Regions from separate parts of the Lysinibacillus sp. VIII_CA genome, predicted to be linked through region 2. Evidence: predicted binding sites of a transcription regulator. Region 2 holds the regulator's gene; each other region holds the start of a gene.

Region 1 (4,948 bases), on a different contig from region 2:
GACCGATTGTTCGCGGCATTCGAAGCCCTGCCTCTCTTAGTATCTCAAAGGCAAGCTCCATAATAAGTGCTTCTACTACAGCAGGGAAGGGCACGCCTTCTCGTTGTGAGGCAATACTAATGAGCATGGGCGTCGGTAGCATTTCCTGATGAAACGTCGTAATCGCAACATAGAGAGATGGTGCTACCAATGCCAAACTAATACCAAAGAAACGTAAGATACGAATGAGGGAACTAATCATCCAATGTTGGTAGTAGTCTTCTGCTGATTGCAAAAAGGAAGTAAATAATGCAGGCACCACTAAGACAAAGGGGGTACCATCTACTAGAATCGCCACTTTACCATCTAATAATTCACCAGCTATCACATCAGGACGTTCGGAGTTGTAAACGGTTGGAAACATGGTGTTTTTAGAATCCTGAATAAAATCCTCAATATAGCCACTTTCTAAAATGCCATCGATATTAATGCGGTCTAACCGCGCTAACACCTCGGCCACAATTTTGTCACTGGCGATACCATGTATATACATCACAGCGACGTCTGTTTGTGTCACTTCACCAATGACACGGGACTTAATCCAAAGGTTTGGACTTTTTATTTTGCGCCGAATGAGCGCAGTATTAGTGCGTAAAGTTTCAGTAAAGGACTCCCGAGGACCCCTAATGACGGATTCGGTTGATGGCTCTGTCACAGCTCTATCTTTTGCACTTTTAGTGCTTGTTACAATGCCTTCCGCAAAGCCATCTAATAGAATAACGGTCTCACCATTCAGTATGGCATGATAAAGTGTGGTAAAATGCTCGATATTCATCACGTCACCAACAGTTAGGTAGGAACTTCGCACATATTGATTTATGGTAGTAATTTCTATTTCTTGTTCTTCCTCAATATTCGCCATTAATTTATCAATGACAGAATCCGAAATCATGGTTTTATCAGATAAGCCATCAATGGAAATAATGGCGAGCCGATGGGGTTCAGTTTCACCAATTGTAATTTCTCGTATTATGATGTCATTGCTGTGACCAAGAGTGTTTCGAATGACCTTTATATTTTTGGCAAGGGAAGTATTTAATAAATCGTCCGTTGTAAGGGATGGGGAGGGATCAATCTTATTTGATATGGACATGCGCTTTCCTCCTCAAATGAATGTTCATTATTTATAGAATGGACAACTTTATGCGGAGATAAACGAAAAAAGGAATGAAATTCTAGCTACTATTTTTCAAATAAAAAAACAGTATTTCCTTTCAAAGATTGAAAGGAAAATACTGTTTTATGTACGATACTCGTATTGTAATTCATCTAAACTAGCATCCACGTCCACATGTAAGTTATGATCGTTAAAGAACCATAAATCTTTTTCATCGATGTAATAGGTTACGCCATCTATGACTGCTTCAGCTCCAATAGCAATGGGCTCTTCTCGCGTCATACCTAGTGAAAAGCCTTCGTGAAAAGGACTTGAGCCACCATAGCGTGCATAAAAGCGAATAGTATCGCCTGGTTCTACTTCCATCTCTTGCTTGAACCATTGTAGGGCTTCATTTGTCAGTGCAATTTTCATAGCGAATGCTCCTCTCTTCCTACAGCCATTTTACCTTTGGCTCAGTGCCATTTTTAATACGTGCAATATTGGCACGGTGACGATAAATAATAAAGGTAAATAAAAAGGCTACCAAGATGCTTAATGCAAAGTCACCTGTAACAAAATAATAAACGATTGAATAGATAAGTGCTACTAAAGCGGCTATCATAGATGTTAGGCTGACGATTTTTGTGAGTTTCAATGTCACAAGAAAAGCAATTAGGAGCAAGACAAACAATGGCCATGAGTAGCCTAATAAAACACCTGCAGATGTGGCAACGGCTTTTCCACCACGGAAATTGGCGAAAATCGGAAACATATGACCAATCACTGCAACAAGACCTAGGATTAAGGGATGAATAGAACTGTCTGAGAATATGGGAAGTGCAGCTAGTAAGACAGCGGCAGTCCCTTTTAGAACATCCATCACAGTCACAACAATACCGGCCTTTTTTCCTAATGTTCGAAATGTATTCGTTGCTCCTAGATTACCGCTTCCGTGTTCTCGGATATCGGTATTATAAAAAATTTTACCTATCCATAGCCCTGAAGGTATAGAGCCGATTAGATAAGCACATAAAATAATAAGTCCATTGATCATAGTTGGACTCCTTTCATTCATAGTCCATCACTTGGTACTAATAGTTTGTAACAAGTATTTTACACTTTTTCTTGCTAATCTACAATGTTATGAAGGAGAATTCCTAAGGAGTCTTGAATTCAATACAAAAGAAACTAAATGTAAGTTGGAGATAGGCTTTTAGACATGATTGATGAAGGCACGAAAAAAGTCTTTCTTAAAATCTAGGCAAAATGGCAATTTTGTCAATCGTTCATTCCTTTGGTAGAATAGAAGTCTAACTTTATTCATTTACATGGAATGACGCAGAAACACTATTTTGCAACTAAATAAGCTACGATGCGTCAGGTGTTTACGGATACTAGTGGTTGTCTGTCTTGCTTAAATTCCAATTTTAAGCAACTGTTGAAGATGTTTACTATTGAAATGTTTATTAAAACTGTGAGCAATTTTTAAAAATTTAATTGGACCTGTCGCTAACTATTGACAGGAAATGCTATTATTATTAGGATGAGAACATAAATAGAACATGTGTTTGTTTTTTGGAGGGGAATTTTGTTGACGAATAAACAGTCACCTAGCGTCTATAATGATGACGCTATACAAGTATTAGAAGGATTAGAAGCGGTGCGCAAACGACCAGGCATGTATATCGGTTCGACAGATGGCCGTGGACTTCATCACCTTGTGTATGAAATCGTAGATAATGCGGTGGATGAAGCATTGGCTGGCTTTGGATCTCATATTATTGTCAAGATTCACAAAGACCAGAGTATTAGCGTACGTGATTTCGGCCGTGGAATGCCAACTGGTATGCATAAGATGGGTAAACCTACTCCTGAAATTATTTTTACCGTCCTACACGCAGGTGGTAAGTTTGGACAAGGTGGTTATAAAACAAGTGGCGGTTTACACGGCGTAGGTTCTTCTGTTGTGAATGCGCTATCAACTTTTTTAGAAGTAACCATCCATCGTGATGGGAAAAAATATCGCCAGCGCTTCGAGCATGGTGGACATCCAGTGACAACACTTGAAGAAATTGGTCAAACAAAACAAACAGGAACGCTTGTTCATTTCCTACCTGATGAAACAATCTTCTCTGTCACAAAATTTAATTATGATACATTAGCAGAACGTTTACGTGAGTCGGCTTTTTTATTAAAGGGCTTAAAAATTGAATTAATCGATGAGCGCGAGGAAGGCAAAAATGATGTGTTCTTTTATGAGAACGGCATTGAAGCTTTCGTTGCGTATTTGAATGAAGAGAAGGATGTTCTTCATCCTGTGAAATATGTTGAGGGTATTCAAGATGATATTGAAGTAGAGTTTGCCTTCCAATATAATGATGGTTATTCTGAAACGATTTTATCGTTTGTCAATAATGTACGTACACGAGATGGCGGTACACATGAAACAGGTGCAAAAGCAGCCTTGACGCGTGTCTTTAATGAATACGCAAGAAAAATTGGCTTATTAAAGGACAAGGACAAAAACTTAGAAGGAACGGATATTCGAGAGGGCTTAGCGGCTATCGTATCTGTTCGTATTCCAGAGCACTTATTACAATTTGAAGGACAAACAAAGGGCAAGCTTGGTACGAGTGAGGCTCGTTCAGCGGTAGATAGTGTGGTGTCTGAGCAAATTTTATATGTGCTAGAGGAAAATGCTGAATTGTCAGCGTCTCTTGTGCGTAAAGCGATTCGTGCGCAGCAAGTGCGTGAGGCGGCTCGTAAAGCCCGTGAGGATGCACGAAATGGTAAGAAAAACAAAAAGGGTAGTACGATTCTGTCTGGGAAATTAACGCCTGCACAGTCACGTAATGCGGCGAAAAATGAATTATATTTAGTCGAGGGTGATTCAGCGGGTGGTTCTGCAAAACAAGGTCGTGATCGAACATTCCAGGCGATATTACCACTGCGTGGGAAAGTTATTAACACAGAAAAAGCCAAGCTACAAGATATTATGAAAAACGAAGAAATTTCAACGATTATTCATGCGATCGGTGCAGGTGTAGGTACAGATTTTGCTGTGGAGGATTCAGCCTACAATAAGGTAGTCATTATGACCGATGCTGATACGGATGGTGCGCATATTCAAGTATTGCTACTAACGTTTTTCTATCGTTATATGCGTCCGCTCATCGAGGCTGGAAAAGTCTTTATTGCGTTACCACCACTTTATAAGGTTTCGAAAGGAACTGGCAAAAAAGAAGTGATTGAATATGCTTGGACAGAAAACGATTTACAAAAGGCCATCAAACAAGTTGGAAAGGGTTACATATTACAGCGCTATAAAGGTCTTGGAGAGATGAATGCTGACCAGCTATGGGATACAACAATGAACCCTGACACACGGACATTAATTCGTGTCACTATCGAGGATGGTGCACGTGCAGAGAGACGTGTCACGACGTTAATGGGCGATAAAGTAGAGCCACGTCGTAAATGGATCGAAGCCAATGTAGACTTCGGTATGGAGGATGATGCTAACATTTTAGAAAATGAATTCATCCAACAAGAGGAGGGCCAAGCATGAGTAGTACAGAAAAGTTTCAAGATTTACCTTTAGAAGAAGTAATGGGTGACCGTTTTGGTCGCTATAGCAAATATATTATTCAAGACCGCGCGTTGCCAGATGCACGTGACGGTCTTAAACCAGTACAGCGTCGTATTTTATATGCAATGTTTACGGAAGGTAATACACATGAGAAACCGTTTCGTAAATCGGCTAAGACAGTCGGAAATGTAATCGGTAATTACCATCCGCACGGAGATAGC
Region 2 (4,948 bases):
AGCTTGAAAAAACTTCTGAATACGGAGGAGGTATTTTTCGATGGCAAAATTTCATCCTGATTACATGATTACTAAAAGAACACTCGGTCCTATTACGTAAACAAACACAAGAGGTTGCCATACCAGTTCCCTTAGAGGACCGACATATATTATTTTCTATGCTTCAATATTTAAAAAACAGCCAAGATCCGATTTTAACAAAAAAGTATAAGCTACGTCCTGGTAGTGGCCTCTCTGCAAATCAAATTGGCGTAGATAAAAGAATGTTTGCTGTCCTTTTTGAAGATCATGACCAAAAACACGAAATGATGTTCATTAACCCAAAAGTAATGAGCCATTCTTTAAATATGATCTATTTGCCTGAGGGAGAAGGGTGTCTGTCTGTTAATCGACCAGTTCACGGTTTTGTACCAAGATATGAACGAATTAAAGTAAAAGCCTATACTATTGATGGACAGGAATTTATTTTGTCTTTAAAAGGCTATGAATCTATCGTTGTACAACATGAAATCGATCATTTAAATGGTATTATGTTTTATGATCGAATTAATAAAGATAACCCTTTTCAACTACCCCAAAATGTTATTATCGAAAGCTTGTATTAAAAAAATTAGCAGGCTATATTATTTGCCTGCTAATTTTTCTTGATGCTCTTGGAATCGGCGATGTACGGTTGCCTTACTTACCTCAAAGCCTAATCCTCTAAGAGTAATGGAAATTTCCTCAAAGGTAAAACCACGATTACGTAGCTTCACGATTTCATCAACAGGGAGTTCCTTCCGTTCCTGACCATGCGGATTCCCACGATTGGATAGGTTATTTTCAGGGCGATAGCCATTTTCCACAGCACGTCGCATACCTCTGCGGATTTTCGCATTATGGATTCTACGTTGATACTCTTCTACAATTGCTAAAATCTCTAGTAGCATCGTATCCATTTCGTTTAATTGAACTGGTCCTGCATCACGAATCGAATAAACATCTGTTGCTGATTTTTGTAATAAATGCAATACTGCCATCCTGGCATTTCCACGGCCTAAACGAGTTTCATCTTGTACAAAAAGAGCTTTTACTTCCTTCTCTTTTATAAAATCAAGCATTTCAAGTAAGCCTTCGCGTTCAACATCATAACCGCTATGCTTATCTTTAAAAACACCCTTTACTTCATAGCCTTGCTCTTTAGCACAGAGCACTAATTCTTCTTGTTGGCGCTCTAACGAGGAGCTTTGCGTTTCTTTTTCAGTACTTACCCGGCAATAGACAACAGCCGTCATTTGATTATTTTTCATTGTTCGTTTCTCGCAATTTCAATGGTTTTGATGGGACTGGCTTGATCACTCAAAACTGGAATGACTAGAGATTTACCCGCCACGATTTTAATATCTGCTAACTCATTTTCTGATTTGACAAGTTTAATCCAATCTTCTTTACTCATTTTACCACGGTATTGTTCGGCTAACGACCACAAGCTATCCCCATGTTCAATTTGAATTTCAGCGTAATTAACATCCCCCGGATCAGTGATGTAAAGGTAACTTGCGAAGAGTAAACAAGCACCTAATAATATAGTGATATGTGTATTTTTCTTTAACCATTTCATCATTATAACCTCTTTTCTAGAATGTTTGTTCGGAATATACGTTCCCATAATAAAGCGAACAAACGTTTTTGTCAAACACTTTTCGAACCTATGTTTGCATACGTGTTCGCATTCTGTTATACTATCAAATAAGAAGAATGATATTAGAAAAAAGAGGTGAGCAATCATGAAAAAAGTATCGAAAAGACAAGAGGACATTTTAGCGTTCATTAAAGACGAGGTACGAGCTAAAGGGTATCCGCCATCAGTCCGTGAAATCGGGGAAGCTGTTGGACTTGCTTCAAGTTCAACTGTTCATGGTCATTTGGCTCGATTAGAACAAAAGGGTTTTATTCGTCGAGATCCAACAAAACCACGTGCTATTGAAATTCTTGAACCTGAAGAATCCATCCAAAAGCAACACGTCATCCATGTACCACTTGTAGGGAAGGTTACAGCAGGTTCTCCTATTACAGCTATCGAAAATATTGAAGAGTATTTCCCACTGCCTGATACATATGGCACGAGTGAGGATCAGTTATTCATGCTAGAAATTATGGGTGAATCGATGATTGAAGCAGGAATTTTAGATGGTGATTTAGTGATTGTGAAGCAAAAATCAACGGCTAATAATGGAGACATTGTTGTAGCCATGACAGCTGAAGATGAAGCTACTGTAAAACGATTCTTTAAGGAAAAAAACCATTTCCGTTTACAGCCTGAAAATTCATCAATGGAACCGATTATCGTCGATCAAGTATCCATTTTGGGACAAGTTGTTGGTCTGTATCGCCGTGTACATTAATTAAATGAGGGTTTGAGGATTGTGTTCCTTCACTGAGCATAAATCCTCTTTTTTACGCAAAAAAAGAATCCATAAACTATTGGATTCTTTTGACAACGGCCTTTTAAGCCTCTTTTTTAAATTTTATGCTCGCTTCAATAAACGCTGCAAATAGCTTTTGTGCATGCGGATCTCCTGCTATAGCTAATTCCTCTGGGTGCCACTGGACAGCCAAGCAGAATGGTAATTCCTCATGTACCACTGCTTCAATAATGCCATCACTTGATTTCGCTGCAACTTTTAAATTCTCCGCTAGTACATTCACTGATTGATGATGAAAAGAATTGACGGCAATTTTCTCTTGTTCCAGAATAGTGGCTAATAAATTCTCCGCAATAATTTGTACATAATGCGTTGCTACTGATCTACCGGCCTGTTGCATATGTTTAATAAGCTTTGTACTATAATGGTCACTATCAATGTCCTGATATAACGTCCCGCCTAATGCAACATTTAATATTTGGATACCCCGACAAATACCGAAAATAGGCATTTTTCGTAAAAATGCAGCCTCAATTAATGCTAATTCTACGGCATCTCTAGCTGGATGAATTTTACCTAACTTTGGTGAAGGGTCCACTCCAAATAAAAAAGGATGTACATCATAGCCTCCCGATAGCAATAAGCCATCCGTAAGGGCTAAAATTTGTGCAGCATCTTCCTCAACCCCTAACGGAATAATGAGGGGGATACCGCCCGCCTCAATAATACTTTTGCTGTAAGCAGCATTTAAATGAGCTGATAAATCATCTTCTACAAAAGCTGTAATTCCAATAATCGGCTTCACTTGATTCCCCTCCACAAAATTGAAGATTAAATACTTACCAAAAACCTAAGTACCACTTGATGAACGAATCTCCATAGAAATAAACAATATTAGCGGCTAATGCAATTGATGGGCCAAAGGGAATAGGTGTTTTTCTTCCCTGTTTACGCTTTAATAAGACAACTATTCCGACTATCATACCAATGATAGCAGCTAAAAATAAAGTCAACAGCGTATGAATAGTACCGAGAACAAGACCAATTAAAAAGAATAATTTAATATCCCCTCCTCCCATTCCACCTTTCGATAAAACCGCAATACTATATAATATGCCAAAACCAACGAGTGAACCCAATAGGCTGTCCCACCAAGGTGTTAAAGGTGATAGTACACGTCCAATGACCAATATAGGCAAAAAGAATAAAAGAATCTTATCTGGAATTAACAGATAAGTAAAATCTGAAACAACTATAATGACTAACAATGAGATGAACGATAAAGCTACTATGAATTCCATGCTCCAGTTTAGCTTCAAATAAGCAAGGGCGAATAATCCTCCAGTCAACAATTCTATCGCTGGATATACTGACGAGATTTTAAAGCCACAGCCCCGACATTTTCCTCTTATAAACAGATAAGACAATACTGGCACTAAATCAAGAACCGTCAATGGTCTTTGACAGTTTGTACAATGGGAGGAAGGAAGTACAAGAGACTCCTTCCGCGGTACACGAAAGCCAACTACATTATAAAAAGAGCCAAAAACTAGACCAAATAAAAAAATGATAATTGTATAAGCCATTTCCAAATTTATGTCCTCCTAAACCAATAGGCGCCCATACAATCCGTATGATGCGCCTATTCGTATAATTATTGTAGTTTTGCTCGGTAATACACGTAACCAATGTTATTCAGAACAAGGGACATAGATAATATGTGATGTATTTGAGGAATATTTTCACAAAGGATTTAAAGTACGATAAGAAGAAAGAAGGAGTAGAGTAAGAGTATTATCAGTTTAGCACAAGATAAAAGAGATTCCAAAAATCATTGGAATCTCTTTTATTTATTTCCTCAGTAACCTACCTGATAACAGCATGCCAATGCCACCAATTGTTATAAATAGAACAGCTCTAATTAATAAATCAAGTGCTGATAGGTCGAAGAAAATCAGCTTGATAAACGCAATGACTAAGATAACAAAGCCTGTAGTGCGAAGTGTTTTTAATTGTTGCGTGGAACTAAGCCATAACGAAATACTCGCGGTTAGAAATAATGTAATCGTTGTAAGAGCTATACTTAGTTTCCAATCAAGTAGATGACTATACGTAAATTGATGAACGAGCCCCCATATCGAGATCATTGTGAGTACGACACCTGAGCTAACAATAGCGTCTACATATTTCCCCATTCGTTCTGCATATAGCCGATAAATACGGCCCTTTACTAGAACGTCCACAATAATCGCCACTATTACTGCTATATAAACTAATCTGGTCATCATACTTAAGCTGTCCAACATAGAAGGCTTTGCGCTGACCATCAAAGAAAATACGATAAAGAATGCTCCCAGCACAGGCGTTAGAACACGCCCTTTGAATTTCTCTGACACGAGCAGAGTTCCTGCAAACAAAGCAGCTAGTGCCATACACATCAAATACTGAATGCCATTTGTTGCCGCAAAATAGGCTGTATCTAGTTTGCTCATATAAGCTAAGAAGTAGCCTGTGGTGATTACTGCTAAAATATCAATAGCATA
Region 3 (4,948 bases), on a different contig from region 2:
AAGAAAACGATGAAGGACAAGCCTAGAAATGTTCATACCCCTCTATTAAATAAATCATTTACGACACAGGTGGTGCTTGAAGGAATTTTAATTGCCATCTCCACCATCATTGCTTTTCAAATTGGATTATCAACTGGCGATACATTAACGGCAAGTACAATGGCGTTTACAACACTTTGTTTATCAAGATTAGTGCATGGCTTTAACTCCAGAGCCAAACAATCGATCTTTACGATTGGTGTATTTTCGAATAAATATGCATGGATTGCATTTTTAATCGGTGTCCTAAGCTTGCATATTGTATTGTTTATGCCAATGCTAACAACGGTCTTTGAAGTGGCTCCATTAACAATGGCCCAATTAGGCTTTATTTATAGTCTATCCGTGTTACCGTTCCTCGTAAATCAATGGTATAAGCTCCTGTTTGTAAGAAGTCGATAGAAGAAGATTGGATGTTAAAACCACCTACATATAACGAGTAGGTGGTTTTGCTATTGTTTAATGAGATCGGAGATGTTAAGTGAGATGCACAAGCTTAAAATGTACAAAAAAAACACACTATTAAAAATTGATTTAATAATGTGCAACGTAATGGATGGTTAGCATCATCCATCATGCCATTTTTATTGGGCTGGCGCTAGTAGCCAGCCTTTATTCTTACTGAGTTCAATCAATTTAGACCCAAGTATAGCATAGCGCATATGGAGTTCACCATATTTGGCAAGGTGCTTTTGCTTCACTGACAATTCCAATGCTTGGCTTACAGCAACTAAAGAGGAAGCAATATTCATAGATATAATGGCACTAATTTCGCTATCATGAATGATGGATTTTCCACGGATATCCGTTATTTTCATTTTACTGAATGCCAAAGTTGGAGTGGGGGCAAGCACGCCATTTTCCTTTAATAACAATGTCAGCTGTTTATTTTCCTCTTTTAAACATTGAATAAATTCCAAAATCATAATCTTTAATTTTTTATCCCGGGTATGATTAAAAAATCCATGGCTTGAGGCAATATAGCTTTGATTGACACCGAGCTGCGACCAAAGTCTAAACATTTCCTTAAACTGTAATGATGCTAGATTGTCATTTATCATCGTTATTGTGACACTTCCTAACTCCTAGTATTTATCTAAGATTAGGATGGAACAGTTTATGACATTCTATTCATCTTTTACAATAAAAGTTTAATACAAGGGGCATTTTAATAATACGTGCCATACGGATACATATGTGGGGAAGGGTAATGGTATGGATATGGATAAGGGTATTGGCATGGTTTCGGCTTCTTTTGCTTGCACGAAGAATTATCAGTTGCTGATTCTACACGATTACAGCTTTTTGGTGGTCCAATGTAAGTAGATGGAACAATCGGTGCAATAGTTTTCTTCCATTGTTCCTCATCTAAACAATAGGTGTGCGCCATTATATTCGCTGGTGTAAATTTCAATATATCGGAGCCTAAAATAACCTCTGGTGTTGGAGCATCAAAAATAGCTAGTAAATGGGTGTTATCTTCTGTGGCAATCTCATAATGCCACCAGCCCTGTGGGATATTGGCTACTTGCCCAGGCTTAATCGGGTAGTTTTGAAGTTTTTTTGTAAAGGGATTTAATAGGGAAACCGTTGCTGCACCAGAAATACAATAGACAAGCTCAGCTGCATTTTGGTGATAGTGTGGCTCAATAACATTATCTTTGCTTAAAAAAATATCCAGTAAAGAGGTATTTTCTAACGTATTTAATTGCTCAACACCAAGAATATTAATGTAATTTCGTGCATCTTTTTTAAAAAGCGTACTTTTGTTGACATCAAAGGTGAACTCTGCAGAAGGCGATGTATAATCGACATTTGTGTTAATACTTACATCCTTTCTCACTAAAATTGTGATATTCATCATCATCACAGATTATGATTGAAATGTTTATAGACTTATACAAATGCCTAGCGTTTGTCTAGAACTCCTCGCAAGCACATGCTAGAGAAATTGTATGAAATTACCACTGCTATTAAAGAACGTATGTGCGTATACTAAAAGGAACGTATGTTTTGTTTTGTGGGGAATGGAAATTTTAGCATAGTAGCCATGACTTTCAATGTTGAAGTTTTCTCGCAAACGTCCCCCGAAACATAGTAGAAAGGATGAGACAATTTGATCAAAGATCGAGGAGCCATGAAATGGACATCGATGATGCTTCCAGAGCATTTAATGCTTTTGAAAAAGTGGAAACAAGAGGTACTGACAGAACCGCCAAGGGAACGTGCAGAATGGGAACTGGAGGAATTACAGCAAACCATCACGCATGCATTATCGCAACGTAACTATATTATGTTAACTATTTGGGAAGAGGCTAATTTTGTACAATATGGTGGCATAATTAAAGGGATGAACGAGTTGGAGCTTCTGCTAGAAACAATTACAACAACGAAGCATATCGCATTGAAACATATTTATGCTGCATATATAGAAGTGGATGGCAATAACGGTATTTAAAGCAAAATCAAGTAAATGATATTCGTGCAGATCATCGTATGAATGGTACGATTCCAGCGGATGACAAAGTCACTCATTTGAACATCGCAAATGAGTGACTGTCTCCTTATAGGTGCAATTGCATCACTATTTGCTCACCAATTGGTCCCATTCGTCTTTCACCATTATCTTCAAAACCTACGTTGGTATACAAATTCTGCGCAGCGATGTTCTTGTGATTTACCACTAACACTACTTCGTTAAATTCTTTAAATTCATGTTTGACAAAGTCAGCCAGTAACAGCATTGCTTTTTTTGCATAACCCTTTCCTTGCTGTTTATGGTCCATAGATAAAGCAGTAAGTAACATCGCCTGAGGATTACTAGAATATTCCTGTACTCTTTCAGTGGCATGAAGTACGAAAAAACCAACAGGTATTGTATTACTTAAAATCACAATAGGGTACTGTCCAACTTTTTCGATTGTAATCTCTTTTGGTAAGGCAGTAAATCGGTGCTGTTCTGCAGGCAATTCAAACTCATTTAACTGCTCTACATAGTCTTCTGAAAAATGTACTAATTCAATGTTAATTGTGTCTTGCATAAACAAGCCTCCTTTTTTATTATTGTATATATAGAACAAACGTTCGTCAAGGGAGCTTGTTTAATCATCATGCGAGCCAGAGTTCTTTTACACTATAAATTACCAAAAAATAAAATAAAAGAAACACTCACAATTAGAATCAGTGTTAAAGCCATTGTCACTATACCTCTCAGCAAGGTCGCTAAATTTCTGACATCTTTCATTCCTACAACACTTAGGTAGAAACATACGATTGACAATAACAATGTCAGTGTCAATGGGTGAAGATGGACATAGGTAACAAAAAAGTCTTTTAAGGAACCGGACAGAAAAAATAATAAGATGCAACCTAAAGATAAAATAAAGGACCAGAAATTTAAATTAATTCCCATTTGTTTCCTCCTCTCTACTAAAACGATATTTCTATAAAATCTATAATAGAGTAAAGGATGCAAAAAGAGGCCACTTGGATGTAAGTGACCCCTAGAACCAATAAAGGAGTGTCATGTAAAGTAGAAAGAACTTTACAATACTATTATTATGTTAAGTTATCAATTGGATATAGTTATCTATCTTCAATGGCATAAGAAATATAATTTGCTTATCTCATGATAGGTATATCATGAGAGGGAGGGAAATAAAAAAGGCTTTGAGCTTCTTCATCATTAGAAATGACCAGAAGCTAAAGCCTTAAGATGACCATTAGCAAATGAAACTTGCGCCAACAATAATAAGTAGAATAAATAGTACAACGATTAGCACGAAAGTTGAACTGTTACCATTGCCGTCATTTCCGCCACAATAGTTATTAAAATTACCTATATTTCCACAGTATCCCACAAAGGACACCCCCTCTCTCCCTATCTATTGTATGTATAAGATTCAAATGGAGGAGCGATCATCATCCAAGTAACTAGTATTAAAATGGTGCCATCAAACAAACATCCTACACGAATGTTTCAGACTGTAGACAAACTCAATGAAATAAAGTAAAGCCGTTGATTTCCACTACGGGCGGGGTCGAGCTGCTTCCCTCGCTTCGCTCAGTCCAAGATTTCGTCTTTCCCGCTTTCCCGCTGGAGTCACCGCCCTTCGTTCCCATCAACTTCTACATAAAGTACCCCATCTACATAGGTAAATTTTTGAGAAACATCGAAACCTTTGAATGGTGCGAAGTGTCCAAGCCTTTCCCAATGTACAGAAAGTAAGAATCACAAAAAGCTTATTCAACGCCATATTGGGGAACTGTATGTGGAGGAAGCTGAACATTTATGCCATTCCTATGACATCAAACAAATTTATGCAAGCGTAAAGAAACGATTGAGCATGTCTTTGCCGATGCAAAGGAAAAGCATGGAATGTGATGGACAACCTAGAGGTCTGAAAAAATTATCCATGCAGGCGATACTTACTTTTGCTGCCATAAATTTAAAGAAACTAGCTACTTGGACGTGGCAGGCGGCTTCAAAGAGTTCTTATACTTGAAGAGTCTGTTTTATTGGATATCAAATTACCATTTTTAAACATAATGAAAGAGAAAAAAATGACAAAAGGAATCGAGTGTGAACTTCTCAATTCCTTTTGTCGACAGTCTGAAACATACTTTTAATATAACGGCTACCGCATTTGACAAGGCGGAAAACCATTAACATCTTGAATCATATGAAAATCATATTGCTTTAAAGCAAATTGGCTTTGATACAAATATTCGAGAACAAGAAGCTTCCCACCTGAAACGCCACAAAGAACACCAGATGTCCCTTGCCCATTCGTCAACGAAACACCGACCGGTTGCCCAATTAAATAGTAAATTTTATGTTGCCAAGGCACTATTGCCACTCCCTTCAGTACAATTATATGAATGTAATGGTCGATGGTGCATAGGGTAA

What was found. The regulator LexA, encoded in region 2, represses DNA repair genes until DNA is damaged. The targets are predictions, from matches to a motif close to CGAACATATGTTCG.
Region 1: parE (DNA topoisomerase IV subunit B) is a predicted target of LexA. The motif match lies at 2,696-2,709, and genes of this name have one in related genera.
Region 3: ACP3VS_RS06745 (YolD-like family protein) is a predicted target of LexA. The motif match lies at 2,017-2,030, and genes of this name have one in related genera.

What each region holds. Positions count from the first base shown of each region.
Region 1 covers NZ_JBNFXM010000006.1:69,990-74,937, forward strand. Annotated here, with positions in the region: gene ACP3VS_RS10575 (spore germination protein) at 1-1,132, opposite strand, end outside; gene ACP3VS_RS10580 (HesB/YadR/YfhF family protein) at 1,280-1,570, opposite strand; gene plsY (glycerol-3-phosphate 1-O-acyltransferase PlsY) at 1,590-2,192, opposite strand; gene parE (DNA topoisomerase IV subunit B) at 2,730-4,706, shown strand; gene parC (DNA topoisomerase IV subunit A) at 4,703-4,948, shown strand, end outside.
Region 2 covers NZ_JBNFXM010000001.1:128,194-133,141, forward strand. Annotated here, with positions in the region: partial or broken gene def (peptide deformylase) at 41-605, shown strand; gene ACP3VS_RS00710 (YneB family resolvase-like protein) at 624-1,289, opposite strand; gene yneA (cell division suppressor protein YneA) at 1,286-1,603, opposite strand; gene lexA (transcriptional repressor LexA) at 1,767-2,384, shown strand; gene ACP3VS_RS00725 (gamma-glutamyl-gamma-aminobutyrate hydrolase family protein) at 2,488-3,210, opposite strand; gene ACP3VS_RS00730 (prepilin peptidase) at 3,245-3,997, opposite strand; gene ACP3VS_RS00735 (DUF2339 domain-containing protein) at 4,256-4,948, opposite strand, start outside.
Region 3 covers NZ_JBNFXM010000003.1:285,067-290,014, forward strand. Annotated here, with positions in the region: gene ACP3VS_RS06730 (cation-translocating P-type ATPase) at 1-441, shown strand, start outside; gene ACP3VS_RS06735 (DUF3231 family protein) at 624-1,100, opposite strand; gene ACP3VS_RS06740 (cupin domain-containing protein) at 1,208-1,906, opposite strand; gene ACP3VS_RS06745 (YolD-like family protein) at 2,156-2,497, shown strand; gene ACP3VS_RS06750 (GNAT family N-acetyltransferase) at 2,604-3,080, opposite strand; gene ACP3VS_RS06755 (YjcZ family sporulation protein) at 3,762-3,899, opposite strand; gene ACP3VS_RS06760 (transposase) at 4,221-4,544, shown strand; gene ACP3VS_RS06765 (hypothetical protein) at 4,677-4,889, opposite strand.